Regions from separate parts of the Streptomyces sp. NPDC002623 genome, predicted to be linked through region 2. Evidence: riboswitches for the same ligand, from Rfam matches in the RefSeq annotation. Region 2 holds a riboswitch; the other holds the start of a gene.

Region 1 (4,159 bases), on a different contig from region 2:
CGTCACGTACGTCCTGTACATTTTTTACAGACACCGACGGACACCACCACCACACACCACGACACACCGACGGACACCGTCAGACATCGAAGGAGGGGGCACGATGAACCGACCGTCCGCCCGCCATGTCCTGCCCGAGTTCACCGAGCGCACGAGCTTCGGGCACCGGACGATGGATCCGTACTCGAAGCTGCTGGAGGAGCGGATCGTCTTCCTCGGGACGCCGATCGACGACATCTCGGCGAACGACGTGACGGCCCAGTTCATGCACCTGGAGCACAAGGACCCGGACCGGGACATCGCGCTGTACATCAACTCCCCCGGCGGCTCGTTCAGCGCGATGACGGCCCTCTACGACACGATCCGCTTCGTCGCCTGCGACGTGGAGACGACCTGCCTGGGCCGGGCGGACTCGTCCGCCGCGGTGCTGCTCGCGGCCGGCACGCCGGGCAAGCGGTTCGCGCTGCCGGGCGCGCGGATGACGATCCGCCAGCCGTCGCTGCCCGGGCCCGTCGAGGGCCAGGCCAGTGATATCGCGATCCAGGCGGAGGAACTGGCCCGCACCCGGGCGAGCCTGGAGGAGATGCTGGCACGGCACACCGGGCGGACGCCGGCGCAGGTGACCGCGGACATCGAGCGGGACAAGACCCTCACCGCCCAGGAGGCCCTGGAGTACGGCCTGGTGGACGGGATCGTCGCCAGCCGCAAGGCCTCGGCCGGCACGCAGGGCGGGAGGTGAGCGGCCGATGGTGCCCGAACTGCCGCCGCTGCCCGCCCTGACGCGCGCCGAGGCCGAGTTGATCGACGGTTATCTGGACGTGGTCGACCTGCTCGGCCGGATCAACCCCGCCCACCACGGGGACACCTACCGCGGACTGCGGGCGGCCCAGGCGCTGGTGGCCAAGGCGACCGCACTGCGCGACGCGCTGACGCTGATGCACCAGCGGGGCGAGAGCGAGTTCCACGCGCCGACGCTCGCGCGGGCGCTGCGCGTCCTCGACGGGGAGCGCCGAACGGCGCGCGTCACGGTGCCTCCGCTCTCCGACAGTTGACCCGACCCTCGACCCGACGGCCGACGCGGACCGCGCTCCGGTCCGGGCGGCGCGCGCCCCGAACGCGACGTCCGGACCGGAGTTGAAACGCACCAGACGGGTTACCTCCGTTCGGCGTAGCGACCACTTCTTTTCCCGCTCGCCGAAGTTGCGCGAAAGTGCTCTTTTCGGGCGGAGGAAAAGGCTCCGGTGCTGGTCCGGGGCCCTTTGGCATTCTTGACACCTGATCGGCCATCAGGGTGTCCACCCGAACGGGTGAGTGGTGAGTAACCCCACAAATCCCCGGTTCCGTTGGGATTTTCGGACATGAGTGAGCCAAGATCCCTGACTGACGACAAGCCCCCGCCACAAGCGGCGGGGCGGTCCGGGCGGACGCCGAGTCCTGCCGCCGCCCGGATGCCCGGTCGACAGAAGTGCATCGGCAGGAGTGGAGGACCCAAGCACGACGGGTCGCCGGAACGGTCACGCCATGACCGGGTCGAGCAGCCCTTGGGGTGAAGCCGCAGTCGCGGCCGGGCAACTTTGTCAGCCCGAATCCGACAGGTCATCCTTCACAGGCGGCTGACGAAGGGTTGCGCATGACTGCGCTCAATCGTGTCCCGTCGCTCATGGCCCGGGCCGGTACGGCCTCGGCGTTCGCCATCGCCGCCGTGGGCGGCACGGTCGTGGTCCCGGGGCTCGCCTCGGACGCCGCGGCCGCCACACCGGCGACGAAGGCGCTCCAGATCGCGGCCTCCAAGAAGGGTGCACCGTACAAGTACGGCGCGACCGGGCCGAAGAGGTTCGACTGCTCGGGGCTGACGCTGTACTCGTACAAGAAGGCGGGCAAGAGCCTGCCGCGTACGGCGGCCCAGCAGTACAACAAGACCAAGCACATCTCGGCGTCGGGCCGCAAGGCAGGCGACCTGGTCTTCTTCCACTCGGGTTCGAGCGTGTACCACGTCGGGATCTACGCGGGTAACGGCAAGATCTGGCACTCGCCGAAGACCGGAGACGTGGTGAAGCTGCAGAAGATCTGGACCAAGAGCGTCTGGTACGGCCGGGTCCGCTAGGGCCTGTCCGGCGGATCCCCGGGTCTCACTGTCCGGCGGATCCCTGGGTCTCCCGGGGCGGTGCCGGCGTCCTGACGCGCCGTCATCGCCCCGGGATCTCGCCCTCCGCCTGGGCCGCCAGGGCTCCGGCCACCGGTTCCGTCGCCGCGGCCGTCCACGGGAGCTCGACGGTGACCGTCTTGCCGCCCTCCCGGGTGGGCCGCACTCTGAGTCTGCCGCCGCACTCCGCGGTCAGCCAGCGAATGATCACCATGCCTCGGCCGTTGTCCTGCTGGACGGCGGCCGGCAGTCGTTTGGGGAAGCGCGGGTGGCTGTCGGTGACACCGATGCGCAAGTGTTCGTCACGGTCGAGGACGAGGTCCACCGTGAAGGTGGGTGACTGCCCGAAGGTGTGCTGTACGGCGTTGGTGGTGAGTTCTGAGACGATCAGCCGGATGGTGTCCGCCGCCTCCGTGTCCGCCGGCAGACCCCACTCTCCGAGGGTGCCGGCCACGAAACCGCGGGCTGTGGAGACCGAGGCGGGATCGCTCGGCAGAGTGACGGATGCTTCCAGGTGATCTGCCATGGCGACGTCGTCCCTTTCCCACGGGACCGGGGTCCGACACGGAGCGGATGGTTCGAGTACGGTCCCGGACTGGTGCTTCTTCGCCAGACTGCCATTACCGCACCGGTCACGGGTGGCGATCCACCAAGATATGCATATATCTGTCGCTCAATGCGGTGAACTCTGCGACGGCAGAGCGTATTTGGACGGCCCGTAAGGAGTAAGGAGGAGCCCATGCAGCACGGACCCGCGGTGCGCCGCCGGAAGCTGGGCGCCGAACTGCGCAATCTGCGCGCTCAGGCGGGCCTCACCAGTGGTGAGGCCGCTCGGCTCGTGGGCTGGCACCAGTCCAAGGTGAGCCGCATCGAGACGGGCACCAGTGGGTCAAAACCGGCCGATGTGCGGTTACTCCTCGACGCCTACGGGGTGGCCGATCCGCAACTGCGGGAGCTGATGCTGGCGTTGGCCGGCGCCGACGGCAGCGGCGGCCGGGACCACTGGTGGCACGCCTACCGCGGGGTGCTGCCGCCCACCTACCGGGACTTCATCAGCCTGGAGTCCCAGGCGAGCGCGATGCGCACCCTGGAGACGAGTGTGGTACCGGGGCTGCTGCAGACGCCCGAGTACGCCCGTGCGGTGACCAGGGCCGCGGTGGAGGGCGTCACGGAGGACCAGCTCGACACACTGGTCGAGGTGCGACTGGCCCGGCAGGACGTGCTGCGCGCGCAGCCGCCGCTGGAGCTGAGCGCGGTGCTGGACGAGGCGGTGCTGCGGCGGGAGGTGGGCGGGCCCGAGGTGATGGCGCAGCAGCTCGGTCGGCTCGTGGAGGCCGCCCGACTGCCCCAAGTGCGGCTGCAGGTCCTTCCGTTCGCCGCCGGGGCGCATATCGGCGTAACCGGGCCTTTCGTTATCTTCTCATTTTCGCGCACTTCTGATCTGGATGTGGTTGTTCTCGACCACTTGACGAGTAGCCTCTATCTCGAACGGAAAGAACACCTCGAGGCCTACACCGAGGCCTTCAACGCCCTTCGGGCGTATGCCCTTTCGCCCGGGGACTCATCGGATTACATCGCCGCGATAGCAGGCGGCGCGTAAGGAGGCACCATGTCCGCACTACCGCGGAACGTACCTTCCAGTACCGATCCCGACCGTCTCCCGGATGTGCGGTGGCTGCGCAGCAGCTACAGCACGGGAGCGAACAACTGCGTCGAGACGGCCCGGCCGGCCACAGGACCCTTGGCCGGTCTGCTCGCCGTACGCGACTCAAAGGACCCGGCCGGACCCGCCCTGCTCTTCTCCCCCGAGAGCTGGACGGGTTTCACCGCCACGTTGCGCTGACCGCACCGCAGTAGTCGGCGCACCAGTCAGCGGCGACCGGCCCACCGGTCAGCGGCGACCCACGGCCGTGTCACGCCGACTCATGGTCGTGTCTCGCCGATCACCCGTACAGCGCGTTCCAGCTCGGCCCCGGAGAGGTTCGCTCGGGCGGTCAGCCTGAGGCGTGAGATGCC
Region 2 (4,159 bases):
TTCCTGATCGGCTGCCGGTTCAGCCTGCGCCCGTTCTTGTACACGTCGAAGGCGATGGCGTCGCCGTACCTCGCGTACTCGGTGCCGAGGAGCCGCCAGCTGAGGAACGTGCCCTGCCCGGACGGCACGGCGACCAGGCCGCGGTCGAGGTCCTCGACGATCCGGCGCGGGGCGTCGGCGGCGTGTCCGGCGGGCGCGGAGAAGAGCCCGGCCAGCAGGGCGGCGCAGACGGTGGAGACGGCGACGGCTCTTCGGCGGCGGATGGCGTTCACTGGTGCTCCTTCGCGAGCTTTCCGATGAGGGGGATCAGGCGGTCGGCCGCCTTGCGGTGGCCCTGGGCGTTCGGATGGACGGCGTCCTGGAAGTCGCCATCGGCGGCCGAGAGCCAGCCGGCGGTGTCGACGAACTCCGTGCGCCGGTCGGCGAGTTCGGCGACGACCTCGGCGATGTCGGCGGCGTGCGCCCCGCCGAAGGGACGCAGGGCGAGGATGCGGGCGTGCGGCGCGGCCGCCCGCAGAAGTTCGAGGTAGGCGCGGTAGGCGGTGCGGAACTCGGCCGAGCCGAACGCGGTGTCGTTGGTGCCCTGGTTGACGACGATCACATCGGCGTCCCGGTCCGGCCGGGCCGGGGAGCCCGCATGGTTCCAGGCGTACGCGTCACCGGCGGCCGGCACTCCCCCGTTGCCGGTCCGGATCACACCCTGGCGGCCGAAACCGACCTGGGTGAGCGAGGCGTGCAGGGCGTCGGCGACCAGGGTGGGGTAGGCGGCCGTCCCGTCGGCGCAGTCGGAGGTGTTGACCGCGCAGAGCGCCAGTACGCCCTGGGTGACGGAGTCGCCCAAGAACACCAACTCCGGGGCTCTCGGCGCACGTTGCTCCAGCAGGCGGCCCCGGATGCCGGTCAGCGTGACGCCCGACTCCAGCGGCGGCGTCCACCGGTTCACCCGCGCGGAGACGTCCTTCACGGACAGCTCGGCCGTGTGCTGGCCTCGCCCGGTCGCCGCGATCCGGAGGTCGCCGCGGTCGACGGCGTACAGCTGCCTGGGTCCGCCGTCGACGGAGACGTAGAGCTGCGCGGGCACGGTGACCGACGAGACGTCGAACAGGGCGTGGACGGCGCTCCCGACGAACCGGAACCGCAGCCGCGAACCGGAGTTGACGGTGACGGCGGCCTCGGCGGTACGCCCCCAGCGGCCCTCGTAGACGAGCCGCCGGTCGTCGGGGCGGACGACGCTCGCGGCACCCGCACCCGCACCCGCACCCGCACCAGCGGCCGAGGCGGACGCGGGCGGAGCGGCCCCGGCCACGAGAAGCGCCACGACCGCCGCGGTCGCGGCACACCTGACGACGGCGGTGCAGCGGTGGACGACGCCGGACACGGGACCTCCGAAGAGCGGTGGAAAGCGCTTGCTCCCTGACGGAGATCACTGTGTCCCCACTCTGGCCCGGTTGTCGACAGGGCGAAAAGGGATGCCATGCGGCTGCCACGAACCCGCCACACGGCGGCAATGAAACGATCAAGAAAACGGACGCGGACACGCCGAAGGCCGGACCCGGGGATCGGGGTCCGGCCTTCGACTGCGTGTCAGGCGGTGGGTCGTCCGCGGATGCTAGACGGAGACTCCGTGCGAGCGGAGGTAGGCGATCGGGTCCACGTCCGAGCCGTAGTCCGGCGTGGTGCGGATCTCGAAGTGCAGGTGCGGGCCGGTCACATTGCCGGTCGCGCCGGAGAGGCCGACCTGCTGGCCCGCGGTCACGGTCTGGCCGGCCGAGACCGACAGCTGGGACAGGTGGGCGTACTGGGCGTAGTAGCCGTCGGCGAGCTTGATGACGACCTGGTTGCCGTACGCGCCGCCCCAGCCCGCGGAGACGACGGTGCCCGCGCCCACGGCCTTGAGGGAGGTGCCGGTCGGCACGACGAAGTCGACGCCGGTGTGGTAGCCGCTGGACCACATGCTGCCGGCCACGTGGTACGCGGTGCCGACGGAGGCGCCGGCCACGGGGAGCTGGTAACCGCTGGAGGCGCCGGTGCTGCTCTCGGCCGCCTGCGTGGTCGTCTTCGAGGACGAGGCGGAGGACGAGGTGGAGGCCTGCGAGTCGGAGGACTTCGAGTCGGAGGACTTCGCCGACTTCGAGGACTTCGACGACGAGCTTCCGGAAGAGGAGGCCGAGGAGGACGAACCGGACGACTCGGTGGTGCCGGTCGCGGCCTGCTTGCCGATCGACAGCTTGAGGCCGGGGTGGATCAGCGAGGGGTTGTCGCCGACGGCCGCACGGTTGTCCTGGTACAGCTTCTGCCAGCCGCCGCTGACGTCCTGCTCGTCCGCGATCTTCGAGAGGTAGTCCCCGGACCGCACGGTGTAGGTCTTCGCGGCGGCGGTCTTCCGGGTCACCGGAGCGGCCTGCACGGCGCTTTCCGAAACCGTCTGCGCGACCGACTGGGACGCGGCCTGCGAAACGGACTGGGAAACGGACTGAGCGGGGGCCGCGTGAGCGCCGGCGGCGCCCATGAGCGGAAGGGCGAGCGCTGCGCCGCCGGTTCCGGCGACGGCTATCGAACGAGTGAAGCGCTGGGTCTTGGGACGACGGTGCTTACCCTTCGCGGGCATGGCGAATTCCTCTCCGGCGCCTGCGAGGTGAGCTGTCGGGTGCGAGCTGGAGATGCCCGGCCGCGCCGAGGCGCGGCTTTACCCCAAGCCTGTTCCGGGACCGGAACAGGCGGTTGTGCCTGTGGGTCCCCCGCTCCTGCCGTGGACGGGTGAGTGTGCGGGCTCCGGGCGGCGGCAGGATTAGGCATCCGTCCGGATTGGTGTGGAACGTAAGCGACCAGGACGCACGGGGACAAGCAGAGGTTGCACGGTTAATGCATTTCTCTTGATCTGCTGTGAGAATTCCCGGTCACACTCCGTGAATCCAAACGCCCGCCATTCGCCGAATACCCTTGAAAAGCGCATGAATTACGTGAACATGACGTACGACGCTCGGTCACGGATATGACGCTGCTCACGTGACAGCCCTCCAGGATCCTTTATTCCAGAGCGAGTTGGAATTAAGGATCCAATTCGGACAGAAGGCTCAGATACGACGGAGTCGGATAACCGTCGCATCAAGGTCGCCCTTCAGCTCGGTGCGCAGCCCGTGATGCAACAGCACCGCACCTCGGTGAACTTCGCCCGTTTCGCGGCATTCATACGACTGTGTCGGGTCGAGTCCGCGCAGCCGGAGCACCGGCACGGGCTCCCCGAACCGCTGGGCCTGGAGCCAGGCGAGGACGACGCTCTCGTCTCCGCGCACATACTGGACGGCGCTCAGACCGCCCGCCGGGGGACGCAGCCGGTAGAGGTCGCCGTGCTGCACCAGAGGCCGGATCTCCTTGTAGAGGTCCACCCACTCCCGCGCCTCGGCGAGTTCCTCCTCGCTCCACTCCGAGAGGTCGCCGCCGACGCCGAGCACACCGGCCATGGCGCTGACGAACCGGAAGCGCAGCGAGCTCACCCGGCCGTTGAGCTGGGCGTTGGGACTGTCGGTGACCCACGCGGCCATGACCCGGGCGGGGTGGATCTGACTGAAGCCATGCTGGATGTCGAGCCGGTCGAGCGGGTCGGTGTTGTCGGAGGTCCACACCTGGTCGGTGCGGCTCATGATCCCGAGGTCGATACGTCCGCCGCCGCCCGAGCAGGACTCGAAGGCGACGCCCGGGTGGGCCGCCCGCAGTCGGTCCAGGAGGCCGTACAGGGCCCTTACATGGTCGACCCAGAGCCGCTGCGGGTAGGGGTCGTCCGGCCAGCCCGCGTCGGTGAAGCAGCGGTTGAAGTCCCACTTGACGTAGTCGACGGGGGCGCTGGAGAGAAGCCCGTGGAGCTGCTCCCAGAGGTACTCCTGGACGTCCTCGCGCGCGAGGTTGAGTACGAGCTGATTGCGGAACTCCGTCCGCTTTCGTCCCGGTTGGAACTGCGCCCAGTCGGGGTGGGCCCGGTACAGCTCGCTGTCGGGGTTGACCATCTCGGGCTCGACCCAGATGCCGAACTGCATGCCGAGGGCGTGCACATAGTCCGCGAGGGGCTTCAGGCCGTTCGGGAAGCGGTCGGGGTTGGGCGTCCAGTCGCCGAGCCCGGCGTGGTCGCCGGTGCGCTTGCCGAACCAGCCGTCGTCGACGACGA

The links. Region 2 has a riboswitch for cyclic di-AMP ahead of ACWD4O_RS22665 (M23 family metallopeptidase). Riboswitches for the same ligand answer to the same signal wherever they lie in the genome.
Region 1: another riboswitch for cyclic di-AMP. It lies ahead of ACWD4O_RS27490 (C40 family peptidase); the one in region 2 lies ahead of ACWD4O_RS22665 (M23 family metallopeptidase).

The regions. Positions count from the first base shown of each region.
Region 1 covers NZ_JBSFWB010000016.1:81,533-85,691, forward strand. Annotated here, with positions in the region: gene ACWD4O_RS27480 (ATP-dependent Clp protease proteolytic subunit) at 104-739, shown strand; gene ACWD4O_RS27485 (hypothetical protein) at 747-1,052, shown strand; cyclic di-AMP (ydaO/yuaA leader) riboswitch at 1,457-1,627, shown strand; gene ACWD4O_RS27490 (C40 family peptidase) at 1,631-2,104, shown strand; gene ACWD4O_RS27495 (ATP-binding protein) at 2,187-2,669, opposite strand; gene ACWD4O_RS27500 (helix-turn-helix domain-containing protein) at 2,883-3,743, shown strand; gene ACWD4O_RS27505 (DUF397 domain-containing protein) at 3,753-3,986, shown strand; gene ACWD4O_RS27510 (8-amino-7-oxononanoate synthase) at 4,067-4,159, opposite strand, start outside.
Region 2 covers NZ_JBSFWB010000012.1:41,907-46,065, forward strand. Annotated here, with positions in the region: gene ACWD4O_RS22655 (rhamnogalacturonan lyase family protein) at 1-272, opposite strand, end outside; gene ACWD4O_RS22660 (GDSL-type esterase/lipase family protein) at 269-1,378, opposite strand; gene ACWD4O_RS22665 (M23 family metallopeptidase) at 1,610-2,608, opposite strand; cyclic di-AMP (ydaO/yuaA leader) riboswitch at 2,613-2,770, opposite strand; gene ACWD4O_RS22670 (alpha-galactosidase) at 3,075-4,159, opposite strand, start outside.